2 regions of the Streptomyces daghestanicus genome follow, and region 1 is predicted to be linked to the other one. Evidence: riboswitches for the same ligand, from Rfam matches in the RefSeq annotation. Region 1 holds a riboswitch; the other holds the start of a gene.
What was found. Region 1 has a riboswitch for cyclic di-AMP ahead of Sdagh_RS27200 (LysM peptidoglycan-binding domain-containing protein). Riboswitches for the same ligand answer to the same signal wherever they lie in the genome.
Positions count from the first base shown of each region.

Region 1 (7,166 bases):
TCGGTGGGTTCGGTGCGCGGGGTGGGCGGCGGGGGCGTGTGCATGACTGGCTTCTGTCGGTCTTCCTGTAAGTCCTACTGATGACTGGTGCCGGCGTCGGCCTTGTCGACCCCGTCGAAGACGGTCCGGTACCAGGGGCGGCCGGCCGCTCCGGCGCCGGCCCGGGACTGCCGCGCCGTGCCCGGGTCGATGACGATGAAGCCCGTCTCCCCCGGCATCACGTAGTGCAGCCGCTGCCGGATCTGCTGCTCGGCGTAGGCGTCGTCCTGCCAGCGGGCCTTGAGGTCGCGCAGGTGCTCGACGCGCTGCCGGGCCTGCTGCTTCTCCCGCTGGAGGTCGGCGATCTCGGCGCGCTGGGCGACGTACTGCCGTATCGGGTAGGCGAGCACCACGACGAGGGAGCAGAGCACCATCACGAGCAGGGCCGCCCGGCCGGTCAGCCGGGAGCGGCGGGCCTGCCGCTTGGTCTGCGAACGGTAGACCCGGGCCGCCGTCTGCTCCCCCAGCGCCCTGATCCTGGTCGTGGTGGAGAAACGGTCCCGGTCCTTCACGGCCATCCGTCTTCCGCCTCCCGTGCACGCGCGTACGTCCCCGCACACGGTACGGGACCGGGTACGGGGACGTACGTACGACGCTGCCTACCGGCGGGCGGTCAGCCCTTGAAGCGGGGGAACGCCGAACGGCCGGCGTACACCGCGGCGTCGTCGAGGATCTCCTCGATGCGCAGCAGCTGGTTGTACTTGGCGACGCGCTCGGAGCGGGCCGGGGCGCCGGTCTTGATCTGGCCGCAGTTGGTGGCGACGGCGAGGTCGGCGATGGTGACGTCCTCGGTCTCGCCGGAGCGGTGGGACATCATGCACTTGAAGCCGTTGCGCTGGGCCAGCTCGACGGCGTCCAGGGTCTCGGTGAGCGAGCCGATCTGGTTGACCTTGACGAGCAGCGCGTTGGCGGCGCCCTCCTCGATGCCGCGGGCGAGGCGCTCGGGGTTGGTGACGAACAGGTCGTCACCGACGAGCTGGACCTGGTCGCCGAGGCGCTCGGTGATGGTCTTCCAGCCCTCCCAGTCGTCCTCGAACAGCGGGTCCTCGATGGAGACCAGCGGGTAGGCGTCGACCAGCTCCGCGTAGTAGTCCGTCATCTCGGCGGCGGTGCGCTCCTTGCCCTCGAAGGAGTAGACGCCGTCCTTGTAGAACTCGGAGGCGGCGACGTCCAGGGCGAGGGCGATCTGCTCGCCGGGGGTGTAGCCGGCTTCCTTGATCGCTTCGAGGATGAGGTCGAGGGCCTCGCGGTTGGAGCCGAGGTTCGGGGCGAAGCCGCCCTCGTCGCCGAGGCCGGTGGAGAGGCCCTTGTTCTTCAGGACCTTCTTCAGCGTGTGGTAGACCTCGGCGCCCCAGCGCAGGGCCTCGGAGAAGGACTCCGCGCCGATCGGGGCGATCATGAACTCCTGGATGTCCACGTTGGAGTCGGCGTGCGAGCCGCCGTTCAGGATGTTCATCATCGGCACCGGCAGCAGGTGCGCGTTCGGACCGCCCAGGTAGCGGAAGAGCGGCAGGTCGCTGGCCTCGGAGGCGGCGTGCGCGACGGCCAGGGAGACGCCGAGGATGGCGTTGGCGCCGAGCGAGCCCTTGTTGTCGGTGGCGTCCAGGTCGAACATGGCCTGGTCGATCAGGCGCTGCTCGGTGGCGTCGTAGCCGACCAGCTCCGGGCCGATCTGCTCGATGACGGCGAGGACGGCCTTCTCGACACCCTTGCCGAGGTAGCGGTTGGCGTCTCCGTCGCGCAGCTCGATGGCCTCGAAGGCGCCGGTGGAGGCGCCGGACGGGACGGCGGCACGACCCGTGCTGCCGTCGTCGAGGCCGACCTCGACCTCGACCGTGGGGTTGCCTCGGGAGTCCAGGATTTCCCGGGCTACGACGACGTCGATGGACGGCACGAGCATCTCCTTCTTCAATGTGACGCTTCGGTGTGACGCGGGTGCGCGGCACGCGGCGGCTCTGCGGGTCCGAGCCTAACCGGCTCCGGGCGATCGGCCAGCCGGTCACCCACCCGTTGTACGGAACCGAGAGTAAATTGTTTCTGAACGGAACAAAAGAAGCCCCCGCTTTCGGGCGGCCGGACCTGGACATGACCCCGCCCCGGCGCGTACGGGGGAACACGCGCCGGGGCGGGGAGCCGTGCGGGCTCAGCTGAGGTGCAGCTGCTGGCCCGGGTAGATGAGGTCGGCCTCGTCGATGATGTCGTCGTTCAGGTCGAACAGCTTCGACCAGCCGCCCTTGACGTCGTGCGCCGCGGCGATCGAGCTGAGGGTGTCGCCCTTGACCACCTTGTACTCGCCGTCGCCCTTCTCGACCTTCTCGCCGGTCGGGGTGGTGACGGTCTTGCCGGACTTCTGCGTGGACTCGGCCGCCGGGCGCTCCTGCGAACGGCTGGCGGGCTGCTCCTCGGCCGTGCGGCTCCCGGTGGAGCCGGTGCTCTGCTCCTGGGTGCTCTGCTCCTGGCCGCTCTGCGAGGAGCTGCCCGAGGAGCCCGAGGAGGAGGAGCCGGAGCCGCTGTACGAGGCACCCGACAGGCCCGTGCCGCAGTTCGGCCAGGCACCCTTGCCCTGGGCCGCCAGGACCTTCTCGGCGACCTGGATCTGCTGGTCCTTGCTGGCCTGGTCGGCGGTGGAGGCGTACTGCGTGCCGCCGTACGCGGCCCAGGTGGAGGCGGAGAACTGCAGACCGCCGTAGTAGCCGTTGCCGGTGTTGATGGACCAGTTGCCGCCGGACTCGCACTGGGCGACGGTGTCCCACTCGGAGGTGGTGGCGGCGGAGGCGTTGCCGGCCGCCATCAGCGGGGCGGCGACGGCGGCGCCGGTCACGCCGGCGATGGCGATGGCCCGGGTGGCCTTGAACGGACGACGGTGCTTGCCCTTGCTGGAAAACAGCATGGTTGATCCCCTCACCGACGCCTGCGAGGTGAGCTGTCGGGTTCGGGCCGGTTGAGTTGCCCGGCCGGGTCCCTCACGGGAGCCGGCTTCACCCCTAGCCGCCCCGGCTCAACTGCCCGGTGCGGCGCCTACCTTGGGTCCCCCGCTCCTGCCTGCGGCGCTTGACGCGACGACTGTTCCCGGACTGCCGCTGGCAGGATTCGGCGTTGCGGCGGCCGGGGCCCGCGATGGCGAGCGGTCTTGACCGTAGCCAGGCTCGCGGGGGATTTTCAAAGACGATCAGTACTTCTGAGACCTATCTCTCACGATGTTTATTACGGACATTCAGCGCGAAGCATGACGCGAACTGCCGCTACTTTTCAACCGGTTCGACCGCAACCGCAAGCTTCTGACCGGGCAGGATGTGGTCGGGGTCGGCGCCGACGGTGGCCTTGTTCCCGGCATAGAGGGAGTGCCATCCCCCGTCCAGCTCCAGCGAGTCGGCGATGGCCCAGAGACTGTCGCCGGTCCGCACGGTGTACGTCCCGTCCGCCGCGTCGCGGGTGTCGCCCTCGCCGCGCGAGGCATGCCGCCCGGAGGACGCCGCCGAGCGGCCGTCCGCGGCCTCGCCGTCGGCGGCCGTGCGGCGGTGCCGTCCGGCGCCGGAGGCGTCCGGCCCGACGGTCTCCGTCAGATGCGAAGTCGCGGGGCGGGGCTCGACGTTGCCGGAGCCGTCCCGCTCGGTGGTGGCCGCGTCGCCGGGGTCGCCGGAAGCGGCGCCCGAAGCGGGCGAAGAGGGGGAATCGGAGGAAGTGTCGGACTTCGGCGTTTCATCACTGTCGTCCGACGAGGTGTCATCCGTCGCCCCGCCGGAGGGGGTGGGCGACGGCGAGCCCTTCGACGCCTTCGCACCGGCGGACTCCTCCGACGGGGCGGAGGAATCGGATGAACCGGAGGAAGCGGATGAATCATCCGGCTTCGACTCCGAGTCCGGCTTCGCCGTCGACCCCGCGCCCGACTCCGCCGTCGTCCCGGACGCGTCGTCCGACGCGCCGGCGTCCGGGGAGCCGCCGTCGAGGCCGGAGAGCAGCCCGCAGGTCGGCCAGGTGCTGACGCCCTTCGCGGCCAGGACCTTCTCGGCGACCCGGATCTGCTGGGCGCGGCTGGCCTGGTCGGCACTGGAGGCGTAGGCGAGGCCGCCGTACGCCTCCCAGTCGTCCTGCGTCAACTGCAAACCGCCGTAGTACCCGTTGCCGCTGTTCTGGCTCCAGGCGCCGCCGGTCTCGCACTCGGCGACACGGTCCCAGGTCGTGCCGTCGGCCGCGTGGGCGCCGGTGGCTCCGAGGAGCGGGATCGCGATGGCGGAGCCGGTGACTCCGGCAGCGACGACCAGGGCCGGGGCCTGGCGGGGGCGACGGTGTCGGCCGTTCCCGGAGAGCATGCGGAGACCTTTCACGAGACAGCAGGGCCCGCGCGGCGGTCTGACTCGGCGCCGCGCTGATCCGTGAACGTATAGGCATACGATCACTCATCACAAGTTCATGCCGTGCAGATCACATGGAGATCACGGACCTGAGTGCGTGTCACCTTTGCGGGTGTGACGGCTCCTTCAGGGGACGGGGGTGAAGGAGACGGGCAGGGTGCGCAGGCCGCGCATGATGAGGCCGCCGCGCCAGCGCAGTTCGGCCGGGTCGGCGGCCAGACTCAGGTCGGGCAGGCGGGTCAGCAGCGTGGCGAGCGCGGTCTGGCCCTCCAGGCGGGCGAGCGGGGCGCCGAGGCAGTAGTGGATGCCGTGGCCGTAGCCGAGGTGCTGGCTGTCGCGGCGGGACAGGTCGAGGGTGTCCGGGTCGGTGAAGCGGGCCGGGTCCCGGTCGGCGGCGGCGAGGACGACCAGGACCGGCTCGCCGGGGGCGATGTCCTGTCCGCCGAGGGTGAGGGGCCGCGTGGCGTACCGCCAGGTGGCCAGCTCGACCGGGCCGTCGTAGCGGAGGAGTTCCTCCACGCCCGTCTCCAGGAGGCCCCTCTCCCCCGCGGCGAGGGAGTCCTGGAGACGGGTCCGCTGGCCGGGGTGGGTCAGCAGGGCGTAGGTGCCGTTGCCGATCAGGTTGACCGTGGTCTCGAAACCGGCGAAGAGGAGGATGAAGGCCATCGCGGCGGCCTCGTTCTCGGTGAGGTGCTCGCCGTGGTCGGAGGCGCGGATCAGGCCCGAGATCAGGTCGTCGCCCGGGTCGGCGCGCTTGCGGTGGATGAGGTCCGCGAGGTAGCCGCGCATCTTCTTCACCGACCGGGCGACCCCGCCCCGGGGGCCTCCGCCGTGCCGGATCATCATGCCCGCCCAGTCCCGGAAGTCGTCCTGGTCCTCGCGGGGGACGCCGAGCAGGTCGCAGATGGCGTAGATGGGGAGCGGGAAGGCGAACTCGTGGATGAGGTCGGCGCTTCCCGTGCCGGCGAACCCGTCGATGAGGCCGTCCGCCAGTTCCTGCACCCGGGGCGCGAACTCGGCCACCCGGCGCGGGGTGAACGCCTTGCTGACCAGCCGCCGCAGCCGGGTGTGGTCCGGCGGGTCGATGTTGAGCAGATGCGTCATCAGCTCGGCCTTGCGCTCGCCCGGGATGCCGGTCTTGCCCTTGGCGTGGGCCGGTTCGGCGTGGTGCGCCGGGTTCTTGGACAGCCGGGGGTCGGCGAGCGCCTGCCTGGCGTCGGCGTACCGGGTGACCAGCCAGGCCTCCACCCCGCTGGGCAGCCGGGTGCGGTGCACGGGGGCGTGCTCGCGCAGCCAGGCGTAGGCGGGGTAGGGGTCGCTCGCGAATTCCCAGGTGAACAGCTCGGGGGCGGGTCCGGGGGTGGTCGCGGAGGCGGCGGGGGCGGTGCTGGGGGTGTGGGCGTGCTCGGTCACGCGTCGACCGTATCCGTCCCTCTCCCTGCTCCCCCGTCCGCGTCCCTCTCCCTATTCCCCCGTCCGTTCCCCCGGCCGCGTCCGGGTCTCCGCTTCCCGGATCGCGTCCCGGTAGGCGCGGGCCGCCGCGCGCAGGGCGGCCTCCGGGTCGACGCCGTCCGCCTCGGCGCGCACGGCCAGCGCCAGCAGCTCGTAGCCGAGGCCCTCGCCGCGCGGCAGCGGCACGTCCAGGCCGGCCGTGCGCACCCGCGAGGCCAGCTTGGCGGCGAGGGCCAGGCCGGGCTGGCCGAGCGGGACGCCCTCGGTGACGGAGGTGCGCTGCTTCTCGGCCTGCTTGGTGCGCAGCCAGTGCGCGCGGACCTCCTCCGGGGTGGTGGCGGTCGCGTCGCCGAAGACGTGCGGGTGGCGGTGGATCAGCTTGGCGACGATCGTGCCGGCCACGTCGTCGACGGAGAACGGGGCCTCGGGGTCCTCCTCGGCGATCCGGGCGTGGAAGACGACCTGGAGGAGGACGTCGCCGAGTTCCTCGCGCAGTTCGTCGCGGTCGCCGTCCTCGATGGCCTCGACCAGTTCGTACGCCTCCTCGATGGCGTACTTGGCCAGGCCCTCGTGGGTCCGCCGCGACGACCAGGGGCACTCGACGCGGATGCGGTCCATGACCTGGACGAGGTCGAGCAGGCGGGCGCCGGGCAGGTCGTAGGAGGCGGGCAGCAGCTCCAGCTCGGGCATGGTGACGCGGCCGGAGCCGGCCAGCCGGGCCAGTCCGTCGGTGAGGGCCGGCTCGCCCTCGCCGGTCGCCACGACGACCACCGTGTGTCCGCCCGCGCAGGCGCCGACCAGTTCCTCGGCGGTCGGGGCCGCCTCGTCGACCCGTACGCCGGCCTCCCGCAGATACGGCAGCTGCGGATGGGCGCCGTCCGCGCACAGCACGCGGTCGGCGGCGCGCAGCGCCTGCCAGGCCGGCCAGGAGAGCAGGCCGGGGGCGACGCGGTGGCTGGTGGTGAGCAGGACGACGCGGCCGGGGGCGGGGGTGGGGGCGGTTTCGGCGGAGGTGGCGTTCACCTCCGAAACGTAACCCACCCGCCGTCACGCGGTCAGCGGTGCTCCAGCGGCCCCCGTGACCTCCCGGACCCAGGGGGTCTTCGCGTCGGCGCGGCTGCTCTTCTCGACGTCCCAGGTGCCGTAGCGCGGGTTCAGGTCGATGTCCAGCTCTTCGGAGGTCTTCGACAGGGCCTTCCAGAAAGCGGGCTGCCCGGTGTCGGTGCCGAGGTGCTCGGCGAGCTTCTGGGCCTCCAGCTGGAGGCGGAGGTTGTCGTCGACCCGCTGCGGGGCGATGCCGTACTGCTGGAGCCAGACCGTCTC
Region 1 covers NZ_BNDX01000016.1:71,903-79,068, reverse strand. Annotated here, with positions in the region: gene Sdagh_RS27215 (DUF501 domain-containing protein) at 1-44, opposite strand, end outside; gene Sdagh_RS27210 (FtsB family cell division protein) at 75-557, opposite strand; gene eno (phosphopyruvate hydratase) at 653-1,933, opposite strand; gene Sdagh_RS27200 (LysM peptidoglycan-binding domain-containing protein) at 2,183-2,929, opposite strand; cyclic di-AMP (ydaO/yuaA leader) riboswitch at 2,933-3,099, opposite strand; gene Sdagh_RS27195 (LysM peptidoglycan-binding domain-containing protein) at 3,282-4,349, opposite strand; gene Sdagh_RS27190 (cytochrome P450 family protein) at 4,518-5,804, opposite strand; gene Sdagh_RS27185 (nucleoside triphosphate pyrophosphohydrolase) at 5,856-6,866, opposite strand; gene Sdagh_RS27180 (SurA N-terminal domain-containing protein) at 6,891-7,166, opposite strand, start outside.

Region 2 (7,166 bases), on a different contig from region 1:
CCGGCCGCGCCGACGAACTGTGCCGGTACGCGGTCCTGTTCGGCGACCCGCAGCTCGCCCTCACCGCCGTGCAGCGCGTCCTGGAGGTGACCGCCGAGGAGGTCCAGGAGGTCGCCAAGGCCCGACTGCGCCCCGACAACCGCGCGGTGCTCGTCTACGAGCCCACCGCCCCCGCGGCCGACGACGCCACCGACGAGAACGAGGAGGCGGCCAAGTGACCGAGCTGGCCACCATGGAATTCCACCCTCAGCCGCAGGCGGGCGAGCCCAGGCCCTGGGCCTTCCCCGCCCCGGAGCGCGGCGCGCTCGGCAACGGCCTGACCGTCCTGCGCTGCGACCGCCCCGGCCAGCAGGTCGTCGCCGTCGAGCTGTTCCTGCGGGCGCCCCTGGACGCCGAGCCGGCCGGCCTGGACGGCGTCGCCACCATCATGGCCCGCGCCTTCTCCGAGGGCACCGACAAGCACTCCGCCGAGGAGTTCGCCGCCGAGCTGGAGCGCTGCGGCGCCACCCTGGACGCGCACGCCGACCACCCCGGTGTCCGCCTCAGCCTCGAAGTGCCCGCCTCCCGTCTCGCCAAGGCGCTCGGCCTGGTCGCCGACGCCCTCAGGGCGCCCGCCTTCGCGGACAGCGAGATCGAACGCCTGGTGCGCAACCGGCTCGACGAGATCCCGCACGAGCTGGCCAACCCCTCGCGCCGGGCCGCCAAGGAGCTGTCCAGGGAGCTGTTCCCGGCGGACTCCCGGATGTCCCGCCCGCGCCAGGGCACCGAGGAGACCGTCGCCGGCATCGACTCCGCCGCCGTCCGCGCCTTCTACGAGAAGCACGTGCGGCCCGCCACCGCCACCGCCGTGGTCGTCGGCGACTTCACCGGCGTCGACCTCGACGCCCTGCTCGACGACACCCTCGGCTCGTGGACGGGCTCGGCCGCCGAGCCGCGCCCCGTGCCGCCGGTGACCTCCGACGACACCGGCCGGGTCGTCATCGTGGACCGCCCCGGATCGGTCCAGACGCAGCTGCTGATCGGCCGCACCGGACCCGACCGGCACGACAGCGTCTGGCCCGCCCAGGTGCTCGGCACGTACTGCCTGGGCGGCACCTTGACCTCCCGCCTGGACCGCGTCCTGCGCGAGGAGAAGGGCTACACCTACGGCGTGCGGGCCTTCGGCCAGGTGCTGCGCTCCGCGCCCGACGGCACCGGCGCCGCGATGCTCGCCATCAGCGGCTCCGTCGACACCCCGAACACCGGACCGGCCCTCGACGACCTGTGGAAGGTGCTGCGCACCCTCGCCGAGGGCGGGCTCACCGACGCCGAACGCGACGTCGCCGTGCAGAACCTGGTGGGTGTGGCGCCGCTGAAGTACGAGACCGCGGCGGCCGTCGCGAGCACGCTGGCGGACCAGGTCGAGCAGTACCTGCCCGACGACTACCAGGCGACCCTCTACCAGCGGCTCGTCACCACGGGCACGGTCGAGGCCACCGCGGCGGTCGTGAACGCCTTCCCGGTGGACCGGCTGGTGACCGTCCTGGTGGGTGACGCCGCGCAGATCAAGGGGCCCGTCGAGGCCCTGGGCATCGGCGAAGTCACCGTGGTGAGCGCCGAGTAGCGGCGCACGCGTGGGGGTGGCCCCGGTGACGGTTCTGTCACCGGGGCCGCCCTATGTCCGAATGGGGCGGATTGGCATAGAGGTTGCCTGTCTGCGCTGTGGGATGAGCAACAAAAACCCGGTTCTGTTTGAGTCTTGAACGGGCGCCCGCTTAGCGTCTCCCAGGCTGTTCGTCAGGCAGTGCGCCGCACCCGCGGCACCGGACAGTCATCGCCGAGTCCCCGTACGGCGCGAGCCAGGGGAGCCGGGGACCCATCGTCCCTGGGGTGAATCGGACGCCCGCGCGTGAGCGAGGGGGTCCGTAGGAGACCTTCCTGCTCCGAACCCGTCAGCTAACCCGGTAGGCGAGAGGGAAGGAAAGGACCAGCCCCCACATGGCGTTCACGCGCGCCACCGGCAAGCACCGCCGACCCGGCCGGATGCACCGCACCACCGTCCGCGCGGCGGGTGTCGCGACCCTCACCACCACCGGCGTCCTCGGCACCCTGGCCGCCCCGGCGCTCGCCGCCGAACCGGCCGCCGAGCAGACCGGCCTCACCCCGGTCGTCACCCTCGGCGACTCGGTGGCCGAGGAGGTCGACGCCCAGGCCGCCGCCCAGCGGCAGGCCGCCGAGTTCGCCGCCGCCCGGGAGCAGGCCGAGCGGGCCGCCCGCGAGCGGGCCGCCGAGGCCGCCCAGCAGGCCCGTGAGGACCAGGAGCGCGCCGCCCGCGAGGCCGAGCGCAAGCGCCTGAACACCTACGTGTCGCCCATCAGCGGCTCGTACGTGTCCACCGCCTACCAGGCCAGCAGCGGCCTGTGGTCCTCCGGCACGCACACCGGCATCGACTTCCACGCCGCCTCCGGCACCCCCGTCCACGCCGTGGGCGCCGGCACCGTGGTCGAGGCCGGCTGGGGCGGTGCGTACGGCAACCAGGTCGTGATCAGGATGCACGACGGGACGTACACGCAGTACGGCCACCTGTCGTCCATCGGCGTCTCGGTGGGCCAGGCGGTCACCCCGGGCCAGACGATCGGCCACTCCGGGGCGACCGGCAACACCACCGGGGCGCACCTGCACTTCGAGGCCCGCACCACCGCCGAGTACGGCTCGGACATCGACCCCGTGGCCTACCTCCGCTCCCACGGCGTCACCGTCTGACCCTTCCGCCGCACTCCTGGAAAGCCCCGGCTCACGAGCCGGGGCTTTTCCACGTCGGGGGCGCGCCGAGGGCTCGTCGCAGGCGCCTGGGGCCTCGTTCGGATCACGCCGCGGACGCGGGGCCTGGCACGCGCACCGGCGCGGGGAAGGCGCAGCCGATTCCCCGCGACCTGATCCGAACGACAGGCCCTAGGAGCTGACCAAAAACAACCCAAAATCCGTCCGGTAAAGCGGACCCCCGTCGGAAAGCGCGCCGCATTGCAATAGAGTCACTGAACACGCGTCAATCGTCGACGTTTCACGGGGATTAAGGCGGAGGTCGGTCATGCGTATTCCGGCGCACTCGGTGTGCACGGCGATCAGGGACGACATCGTCGCCGGTGTCCTCGAACGCGGCAGCCGGCTCACCGAGGAACTCCTCGCCCGCCGCTACGGCGTCTCCCGCGTCCCCGTGCGCGAGGCCCTGCGGACCCTGGAGGCCGAGGGCTTCGTGGTGACCCGGCGCCACGCGGGCGCGTGCGTGGCCGAACCGACCGAGCAGGAGGCCGCCGACCTGCTGGAGATGCGGCTGCTGCTGGAGCCGCTCGGCGCCGCGCGGGCCGCCCAGCGGCGCACCGAGGCCCACCTCAAGGTGCTGCGCGGCCTGGTGCGGCTCGGCCAGGAGCGGGCCAGACGGGGCAACAGCGAGGACCTGCGCTCCCTGGGCGGCTGGTTCCACGAGACGCTCGCCCAGGCGGCGGGCAGCGCGGCGCTCACCTCGACGCTGACCCAGCTGCGGCACCGGATCGCCTGGATGTACGCCGTGGAGGCGCCGGCCAGCCCCGTGGACACCTGGGCGGAGCACGGCGCCATCGTCGACGCGGTGGCCCGGGGCGACAGCGAGCGGGCGCGCTCGCTGACCGCGCTGCACACCGAGCGGTCGACCGCCGCGCATCGCCTGCGGCCGGCCCCGGGCGCAGGCCGCGCGGAGCGTGTGAGGAATTCGCAACATGCCGTAAACATGCCGAGCCTGCGGCATTAACACGGCCACCGTATACAAAGAGAAGTTATTCGGCCGATCCTCCGGTCGGGGTCTATTTCCGCTGCCCTTTTTATTGTCGTGCTCCATGTCTCCCCGGCGGACGAGAAATCATCGCGGTGCCGCCCCCGCAAAAACGAGAGTCCGCACCCCGGACCAAGCGGTCGTCCCCGGAAATAGCGGAAGCCGTGCCGGTCCCGAAGGCCCGGCACGGCTCCGCCGTACGCGCACGGTGGTTCAGACGGTCTCCGGGAGCTCCTCCAGCCCCTCGGCGACCAGCTTCGCCAGCCGGTCCAGGGCGGCGTCCGCGCCCTCGGCGTCCGAGGCGAGCACGACCTCCTCGCCACCCTGGGCGCCCAGACCCAGGACGGCCAGCATGGAGGCCGCGTTGACAGGGTCGCCGTCGGCCTTGGCGATCGTCACCGGGACCCCGGTGGCCGTGGCGGCTCGGACGAAGATGGAGGCGGGGCGGGCGTGGAGGCCCTCGGCCCAGCCGACGTTGACGCGGCGCTCAGCCATGTGGTGCTGCCCTTCAGGTGTGCAGAGTTGTCTAGACCAGTCTTCCATACGGTGCGCCCCCGGACTGCCCCACTCGGCCCCGCGCCGTTGTCGTACCCGGGCCGTACTCTGGGCCGCATGGAGAGCGCGTCGGACCGGCACGAGTACCCCGCCCACTGGGAGGCGGACGTGGTGCTGCGCGACGGCGGCACCGCGCGTGTGCGCCCCATCACCGAGGACGACGCCGAGCGCCTGGTCAGCTTCTACGAGCAGGTCTCGGACGAGTCGAAGTACTACCGCTTCTTCGCGCCCTACCCCCGGCTGTCCGCCAAGGACGTCCGCCGCTTCACCCACCACGACTTCGTCGACCGCGTCGGCCTCGCGGCCACGGTGGGCGGCGAGTTCATCGCCACGGTCCGCTACGACCGGATCGCCGCCGACGGCACCCCCGCGCACGCCCCGGCCGACGAGGCCGAGGTCGCCTTCCTCGTCCAGGACGCCCACCAGGGGCGCGGCGTCGCCTCCGCGCTCCTGGAGCACATCGCCGCGGTCGCCCGGGAGCGCGGCATCCGCCGGTTCGCCGCCGAGGTGCTCCCCGCCAACACCAAGATGATCAAGGTGTTCACGGACGCCGGGTACACCCAGAGACGCAGTTTCGAGGACGGCGTCGTCCGCCTGGAGTTCGGCCTCGCGCCCACCGACCGCTCCCTCGCCGTGCAGTACGCGCGCGAGCAGCGCGCCGAGGGCCGCTCGGTACGCCGGCTCCTGGTGCCCGGGTCCGTCGCCGTCATCGGCGCCGGCCGCACCCCCGGCGGCGTCGGCCGCCGCATCCTCGGCAACCTGCGCGACGCCGGCTTCACCGGCCGCCTGTACGCCGTGAACCACGCCTTCGAGCCGGACCGGACCGAACTGGACGGCGTACCGGCCCACCGCTTGGTCGCCGAGATCGACGGTCCCGTCGACCTCGCGGTCGTCGCCGTCCCCGCCGAGCGGGTCACCGACGTCGTCACCCAGTGCGGCCGGCACGGCGTGCAGGGCCTGGTCGTCGTCTCCGCCGGGTACGCCGAGAGCGGCCCCGAGGGACGCGCGCGCCAGCGCGCCCTCGTCCGGCACGCGCGCGCGTACGGCATGCGGCTCGTCGGACCCAACGCCTTCGGAATCGTCAACACCGCGCCCGAGGTCCGGCTCAACGCCTCCCTCGCCCCCGAGATGCCGCGCCCCGGCCGGATCGGCCTCTTCGCCCAGTCCGGCGCCATCGGCGTCGCCCTGCTCTCCCGGCTGCACCGGCGCGGCGGCGGCGTCACGGGCGTGACCGGCGTCTCCACGTTCGTCTCGTCCGGCAACCGGGCCGACGTCTCCGGCAACGACGTCCTGCAGTTCTGGTACGACGACCCCGGCACCGACGTGGTCCTGATGTACCTGGAGTCCATCGGCAACCCGCGCAAGTTCACCCGTCTGGCGCGGCGCACCGCCGCCGTCAAGCCGCTGGTCGTCGTACAGGGCGCCCGGCACGGCGGCGCCGCCCCCCAGGGTCACGCGGTCCGCGCCACCCGCCTGCCGCACGCCACGGTCTCCGCCCTGCTGCGGCAGGCCGGCGTCATCCGCGTCGACACCATCACCGAACTGGTCGACGCGGGCCTGCTGCTCGCCCGCCAGCCCCTGCCCGCCGGCCCCCGGGTGGCGATCCTCGGCAACTCCGAGTCCCTGGGCCTGCTCACCTACGACGCCTGCCTCTCCGAGGGACTGCGCCCGCTGCCCCCGCTGGACCTGACCACCGCCGCCACCCCCGCCGACTTCCGGGCCGCCCTCTCCCGGGCCCTGGCCGACGACGCCTGCGACGCCGTGGTCGTGACCGCCATACCGGCGCTCGGCGAGGGCGCCGAGGGGGACGCGGCGCTCGCCGGGGCCCTCCGCGCGGCCACCGCCGCGGCCCCCGCCAAGCCCGTCCTCGTCGTCCACGTCGAACTGGGCGGCCTCGCCGAGGCCCTCTCGGCCGCGGCCGGCACGGCACCGCCGCCGGACACCGCCTCCGTCACCCCGCCCCCGCCGCCGGACACCGCCTCCCTCATCCCGCCCCCGCCGCCCCCCGCCCCCGAGCAGCCCTCCGAGGACACCCGCCTCATCCCCGCCTACCCGGCCGCCGAACGCGCGGTGCGCGCCCTCGCCCAGGCCGTCGCCTACGCCCAGTGGCGCCACGACACCGCCGAACCGGGCAAGGTGCCGGAGTACCCCGACATCGACGAGAAGGGCGCCGCCGAGCTGATCGACGGCCTTCTCGCACGCGGCGAGGGCCTCACCCTCGGCGACCGGGACGCGTGCGCGCTGCTCGGCCGCTACGGCATCCACGTCCACCGCGCCCTGCCCGCCCCCACCCCCGAGGACGCCGTCGCCGCCGCCCGCCGCCTCGGCGGACCCGTCGCCCTGAAGGCCACCGCCCCCCACCTGCGCCACCGCGCCGACCTCGGCGGCGTCCGCCTCGACCTCGTCGACGAGGAGCAGCTGCGCCGCGCCTACGAGGAGCTGACCGGGCTGTTCGGCACCCCGGCCGAGCTGCGCCCGGTGGTGCAGGCGATGGCCCCGCGCGGCGTCGACACCGTCGTACGCGCCGTCATCGACCCGGCGGCCGGCGCCGTGCTCTCCTTCGGGCTGGCCGGGGCCGCCACCCAGCTGCTCGGCGACACCGCGCACCGGCTGATACCGGTCACCGACCGGGACGCGGCCGCCCTCGTCCGGTCCGTGCGCACCGCCCCGCTGCTCTTCGGCTGGCGCGGCTCGGACCCGGTCGACACCGCCGCCCTGGAGGAGCTGCTCCAGCGCGTCTCCCGCCTCGTCGACGACCACCCGGAGGTCGTCGCCGTCACCCTCGAACCGGTCGTCGTCGCCCCGCGCGGCCTCAGCGTCCTCGGCG
Region 2 covers NZ_BNDX01000008.1:349,712-356,877, reverse strand. Annotated here, with positions in the region: gene Sdagh_RS11095 (M16 family metallopeptidase) at 1-218, shown strand, start outside; gene Sdagh_RS11090 (M16 family metallopeptidase) at 215-1,603, shown strand; cyclic di-AMP (ydaO/yuaA leader) riboswitch at 1,805-1,965, shown strand; gene Sdagh_RS11085 (M23 family metallopeptidase) at 1,978-2,742, shown strand; gene Sdagh_RS11080 (GntR family transcriptional regulator) at 3,068-3,763, shown strand; gene Sdagh_RS11075 (HPr family phosphocarrier protein) at 3,998-4,279, opposite strand; gene Sdagh_RS11070 (bifunctional acetate--CoA ligase family protein/GNAT family N-acetyltransferase) at 4,397-7,166, shown strand, end outside.
Region 2: another riboswitch for cyclic di-AMP. It lies ahead of Sdagh_RS11085 (M23 family metallopeptidase); the one in region 1 lies ahead of Sdagh_RS27200 (LysM peptidoglycan-binding domain-containing protein).